DNA from 2 places in the Xenorhabdus littoralis genome. Region 2 is predicted to be linked to the other one. Evidence: predicted binding sites of a transcription regulator. Region 2 holds the regulator's gene; the other holds the start of a gene.
What was found. Region 2 encodes Fur, which represses iron uptake genes when iron is present. Its sites were predicted from a motif close to ATAATAATGAGAACNACTATCAA; they were not measured.
Positions count from the first base shown of each region.

Region 1 (3,434 bases), on a different contig from region 2:
ATTAACATCGGGATAGTTGGGAACACCCTCAAACATGACAGTTGTCGCACCGCAGGATAATGGCCCATACAGCAGATAACTGTGTCCTGTTACCCAGCCGACATCGGCCGTACACCAGTAAATCTCTCCGGGACGGTAATCAAACGTATATTTGAAAGTTAAAGAAGCATAGACCAGATAACCGCCAGTCGTATGGAGAACACCTTTGGGTTTACCGGTTGAGCCAGAGGTATAAAGGATGAATAATGGCGCTTCGGCATTCATCTCTTCAGCAGGGCAATCTGCACTGACATTCTCGATTAATTCATGCCACCACAAATCACGCCCGTTGTGCCAGCCTTTAGCATTTCCGGTACGTTTGAAGACAACGACGTTAGCGACTTCGGTCACAGCTGGATTAGCCAGAGCTTCATCGACATTTTTTTTCAATGGGATCGTGCGACCTGCTCGCAAACCTTCATCTGCGGTAACAATGATCTTGGCATTGGAGTCGATAACCCTGCCAGCAATAGCGTCAGGAGAAAAACCACCAAAAATCACGGAATGGATTGCACCAATACGGGCACAAGCCAGCATTGCGACGGCAGCCTCCGGCACCATTGGCATGTAGATAGCAACGACGTCACCTCTTGTGACTCCCAATTTTTTCAATACATTAGAGAATTGGCAGACATCATGATGTAACTCACGGTATGTAACATGCCGGGATTCTGCGGGATTATCGCCCTCCCAGATAATGGCGGTTTGATCGCCACGTTCTTGTAAATGGCGATCGAGGCAGTTGGCACTTAAATTCAGTGTTCCATCTTCGAACCAGTGGATGTTGATATGCCCTGGATCAAAAGAGGTATTTTTGACCTTGGTGTAGGGTTTTATCCAATCTACTATCTTACCTTTCTCACCCCAAAACCCTTCAGGGTCTTGTAATGACCATGCGTAGTCTCGTAGATATTGTTGTTTGTTTATCAGTGCCGTATCCGCAATATCAGCAGGAATAAGATGCTTGATTATTTGAGTCATATTTTTATCTCCTTGCAATTGTTAATACTATGTCAAAACAAGGTTAACTAAACCGCAAGGAGAATTTTTGTTTCTTTTTTGCGCGGAAGATCACGCAATAAAGAGAATGCATGTCATGGAATGATCATTTAATGCGCTCGACTTAAGTGAGATTAAGTAAGGTGTCAAACCTTATGACTGGATTGTTGCGCCATCTTTTTGGTTTTATTTGGACTATTATTCTGATTGGAGTGTGTAATGAAGGTATATAGCAGTCGAATCAAGGAAACCATAGAAACATCATGGAATTGATAATCATTTTCATTATGGTTTAATTCACTATAATAAACGAGTTGTTCACAAGGTGTGAGCTTTATATATTCTAAATAACTGGGAGATATGACATGAGCTATTTACTGCCTTCTCTACCTTACTCTTATGATGCGTTAGAACCTCATTTCGATAAACAAACGATGGAAATCCATCATACCAAGCACCACCAGACTTATGTCACCAATACGAATACAGCTCTGGAAGCCTTCCCTGAATTAAGCAAATTGGATATTGATGACCTGATCAAGCAGCTTGATAAAGTTCCGGCTGACAAGCGGACTTTTGTTCGCAACAACGCGGGCGGTCACTCAAACCACAGCCTATTTTGGAAAGGTTTAAAGCTGGGAACAGTCTTGTCGGGTGTTTTGAAAGCAGCTATTGAGCGTGACTTTGGAAGCGTTGACAGCTTCAAAGAAAAATTTGAACAAGCGGCAGCAACCCGTTTTGGTTCCGGCTGGGCATGGCTGGTGCTGAAAGAAGATGGCAAACTTGCCGTTGTTTCAACAGCCAATCAGGACAGCCCACTCATGGGTGAAGAAATCGCGGGTGCTTCCGGTTACCCGATTGTGGGACTGGATGTTTGGGAACATGCTTATTACCTGAAATATCAGAACCGTCGTCCTGACTACATCAAAGCATTCTGGCATGTAGTAGATTGGGACGAAGCAACAAAACGTTACGAAGAAAAAATTAAATAATTAACCCAATAAATTTTTACTAAAATGCTGGTCATTATCGTGACCGGCATTTTTATTGCTCATAATTTTCTCTATTATTTGGCATTCTTTCCGTTTCACGATTAAAGGTATAATCCAATAATGAAAAAGAACGTAGTCATGATAGTAATAACCCTTATAGTATCCTCTCTGATGGTTGGATGCGTCCAGCCAAAGAGTAGTGCTGAACGTAATGCCAAAAATTTCATTTATGCTTCTCATGACGATTTTGACCCTAATTTCCAGACTCATATATACAATAGCATCCAGCTTTCTGTGCCTTTTTTCGAACAGTTCTGGCAACAAGGCAAAAAGGACAGGGACGCAGGAATGACACAGGAAGATGCACAGCAACGTGTAAGTTACTTAACCAGTGATGAGTTTCTGAATTCTATTCCGAGAAAATCACAGTTTGCGGGTAAGGTTTACAACGAGAGTACTACACCACAATGGACTAAGGCCATGTCCGAAGCCATATTTACCACTTATATGGATGGTTACGAAGGCCGGGATTAATACTTGCCTGTACAGGAGGGAAAACTTTCCCTCTATGACTACTTTCCTTTCGTAACTAATCGAAGTGAGGCTTGCTGCGTTTATTTGGTCAGAGTAATATTCATATTCACCTATTGAGGGAGAATAAAATGTATTACCTACAGGTATACAGAGGCAAAATACTATCCTCCGAAACGTTGGGCTCCAGCGCAATTAACAAATTGCTGGTGAATGGCCGTTTACAGCTAACCTCTCTTGGTCTGGAAGGTGATGAACAGGCAGAAACTCGCTTTCATGGCGGGTCTGATCGTGCGCTTTGTCATTATCCTATGGAACATTATCTCTTTTGGAAAAGGCAATTTCCTGAATTAACAGAATTATTCTCCCCTCCTTTATTTGGAGAGAATTTATCTTCAGAGGGAATGACAGAAGAAAACGTCTATATTGGGGATATCTTTCAATGGGGAGAAACACTGATTCAGGTAACTCAACCCCGCTCTCCTTGTTATAAACTCAATACTATTACAAGCATCAGTGATTTTGCTGAGATGATGCAAAACACGGGTCGTTGTGGCTGGTTATATCGAGTCATTTCTTCAGGTTTTGTCAGTACTGGTGAACCGCTAAAATTATTAAGCCGCAATAGCGATGTTTCTGTTAAGGAAGCTATTTCCATTGCTTTCCATAGCCCGTTTGATGAAGAGCAATATCGTCGTTTAATGGGGGCTGCCGGATTATCTGCCAGCTGGAATCTGACGATGCAAAACCGCATATTGCATGGAAGAATTGAGGATTTCAATCGTCGTTTATTTGGGAATTAATTAAAAACTATCAAATAATATATTATCAAAGCACAGTTGACGATAACCATGTTCTTGTTATCGTCATACC
Region 1 covers NZ_VCDP01000019.1:14,066-17,499, reverse strand. Annotated here, with positions in the region: gene acs (acetate--CoA ligase) at 1-1,020, opposite strand, end outside; gene sodA (superoxide dismutase [Mn]) at 1,404-2,030, shown strand; gene FE394_RS05895 (Exc2 family lipoprotein) at 2,151-2,564, shown strand; gene yiiM (6-hydroxyaminopurine reductase) at 2,693-3,364, shown strand.
Region 1: a site for Fur is predicted at 1,308-1,330, ahead of sodA (superoxide dismutase [Mn]). Genes of this name have one in related genera too.

Region 2 (3,434 bases):
TAGAAAAAATAATGGCGGCACTGCTCTATCTCTCTAATGAACCCGGCTATGCACGTCTTAGTATTGAAATTATTGCTGAAGCCAGCCGTAATCCCAATATTTATAAGATATTTACCGAAAACGATAAAAAAGTCAGGGAACGTTTAGTCTCATTAATTCGTCAGGGTATTGAGACCGGAGAAATAGATAAGCAGATTAATGCTGAGCAGGCGGTATCCTGGATAATGGCCACCGTTGATGGAACAATCGGAAGAAAAGGTATGGGATCAGATTATGAATGGGTTGAAAATCTTGATTTTCTTACCTGCATGATACGAAAAACGTTTGCACCGTAAACACCGATTGCAACAATCTCTCCCATCAACCAGTAGCGACACGCGTCCAGCTAAGGTATTATTGCCCGCTATATTACTGGTACACGCCCTTTATCAATTGAATTTATGGCAAAAGAACAAACTGATCGCACCACACTGGATTTGTTCGCAGATGAACGCAGGCCTGGGCGACCTAAAACAAACCCGCTGTCCAGAGATGAACAGCTTAGGATCAATAAACGTAACCAGTTGCGACGAGATAAAGTCAAGGGACTGCGTCGAGTGGAACTTAAACTCAACGAAGATGCCGTCTATGCACTGAATCTTCTGGCAAAACAGCACAATATCAGTCGTAGTGAACTGATTGAACAGATGCTGTTAGCTCAACTGGCAGAAAAAAATCACCTTGCCGATTAACGGCTTTTATATAGCAGCAATGAAGCGGCATCACCACACAAATCTGACAGACTTGTCATAGATGTTTGGTCAGAATAACGCTTTTCATTTTATTAAAACTGACATTTTTCCTGCTGATTTCAGCGCGACGTGTATGGCTTTAATACACAGATAAAACAAGAGGTTAACCCATTTTATGGCAATAATAGGTATATTCTTCGGCAGTGATACAGGCAACACAGAGAACATCGCCAAGATGATCCAAGAAAAATTGGGCGGTGCTGATGTTGTTGAAGTCCACGATATTGCCAAAAGTAGCAAAGAAGACATTGAAGCCTTCGATATTCTGCTACTTGGCATCCCAACTTGGTATTACGGCGAAGCTCAATGTGATTGGGATGATTTCTTCCCGACTCTGGAAGAGATCAACTTTGAAGGGAAACTAGTCGCCCTGTTCGGTTGTGGTGATCAGGAAGATTATGCAGAGTACTTTTGTGATGCTATGGGCACCATTCGCGATATTATTGAACCTCATGGCGCTATCATCGTAGGCCACTGGCCGACCGAAGGATATCACTTTGAAGCCTCTAAAGGCATGGCCGACGATAATCACTTTATCGGTCTGGCTATTGATGAAGATCGTCAGCCAGAATTAACCGATGAACGTGTTGACACTTGGGTACAACAGATCAAGACTGAAATGAGTCTGTCTGAAATTTTGGACGCATAAGGGCATTTGTTCCCTTTCATGCAGGATTATTACTGCATAATGTGTCATGATACCGGGGTTGGCATGATTTTCATTTTGAATATCCATGCCTATAATCAACAACGTGAAACAGAACTATGATTCCATCGCGATACCCCCAAGTATCATAAGTTCACTTAACTCAAGTTACAGGACTGAATCCGCATGACCGACAACAATAAAGCATTGAAAAATGCTGGACTTAAAGTAACACTTCCGCGCCTGAAGATTCTGGAAGTGCTACAGGACCCAGAATGCCATCATGTCAGTGCGGAGGACCTCTACAAAAAACTGATTGATATCGGTGAAGAGATTGGCCTCGCCACTGTCTATCGCGTACTGAACCAGTTCGATGATGCCGGCATAGTCACACGCCATAATTTTGAAGGCGGTAAATCGGTTTTTGAACTCACTCAGCAACATCACCATGACCATCTGATTTGTCTCGACTGTGGTAAGGTCATTGAATTCAGCGATGACTTAATTGAAGAGCGTCAGAAAGATATTGCTGAACGTTATGGGATTAAACTCTCAAACCACAGCCTCTATTTATATGGTCATTGTACTTCTGGTGATTGTCGCGAAAATAATTCACTTCATGATGAACATTCGTAATAAACAGGCATGACAAGGGATAATTGAAATCGTTTTCTGCTATTTTTTCTGCTCTTGTCTGGTTTGGCCTGAATAAGCTACTGCCGATTAGCTCAAGTTAATCGGCAGTCTGCTTTTATCCTTTGTCTTTCAAGCTACGGCGTTGTTGGCTACGCTGTAGCTTGAAATCCATTGGATGTACTATATTAAAATTTCACTATTAAAATTTCACTATTGAAGTTTCACTATTGAAGTTTCACTATTGAAGTTTCACTTCATCTATCCGGCTAAAGCGCTTACCATCACTACTGACAGAACGAATTTTCACATTTCCACTGACATGCGGACGCTGCCGATCATCGTAAACCTGCCATGTTTTCCCCCCATCCAATGAATACTGGATAACGACTCCCGGCAAAGCAATATTGGCCTCAAATGTTCCGGCAACAATTTTGCCACCCGGTACGGGTAAACGATATGAAATATGGGATTTATCCAGTTTAGCCAGCTCGTACTGCCCGATCAGATTGGCAAAACGTTCCCAATCTCGCTTAAGTGCATCCATATCAACATAATGCGTTATTCCGCCTTTATACTCCCTGCCCTGCTGATAGTTCAGCTCCCAGCCCGCCTGACGCCATGCACGTTCTGCCAGAGGCAGTAAACGTGGATAGATCATATATTCCATCTGCTCATCCGTGCGCACGGTTTCACTCCATAATTGCCCTGATATTCCATAAGCCCCCGGCCAACGCTTATTGCTGTGGGTATTGAAGCGGTTGCCATCGCGATCTACTGAGGTTTCAGCATTTTGTGGTATGTTGTTCGGGGCAAAACTGAAAATTTTTTCTTCATCATTAAACCGAGTTGCCCAATAGTAGCCACGCTCTTTCGGATCGACTTCATACGGCATATCAACGTAGACATAATCAGGACTGGAGATGACTACCTGATACCCTTTGTTAGCCCAGTCATTTACAGATTCATAACCTCCCCAATAAAGGGTATCCCAGAAATTCACCGCAACATGTTTAGTGGCAAAGTCTTCCGCTGACTTGGCATGTTTCAGACCATCCTGCCATGCCTGCATTGTGTCAATTCCGTGAGCGTTGACAATTTTACTGACCTCAATAGCAAAGTAGCTGGCGAGTTCATCAACATCTTTAATCACGCCTTGCGCTATCATCTTCTGACAAACCTGAGATTTAGACCACGGTTTGTCTTCGATTTTTTGATTGATAATTCCCTTATTCGGTACTACTGGCCCATCTTTGTCCTGATACCCAGCGCCTAAGCGGATATTTTTTGCTTCATCTCCGCCAAAATGCCATGTATTCAACGGCAGCCCGGCTTCTTTATGCATGGAAACTATTTCACCAATC
Region 2 covers NZ_VCDP01000070.1:16,460-19,893, reverse strand. Annotated here, with positions in the region: gene FE394_RS16240 (TetR/AcrR family transcriptional regulator) at 1-335, shown strand, start outside; gene ybfE (LexA regulated protein) at 441-731, shown strand; gene fldA (flavodoxin FldA) at 907-1,440, shown strand; gene fur (ferric iron uptake transcriptional regulator) at 1,624-2,073, shown strand; gene FE394_RS16220 (beta-N-acetylhexosaminidase) at 2,312-3,434, opposite strand, start outside.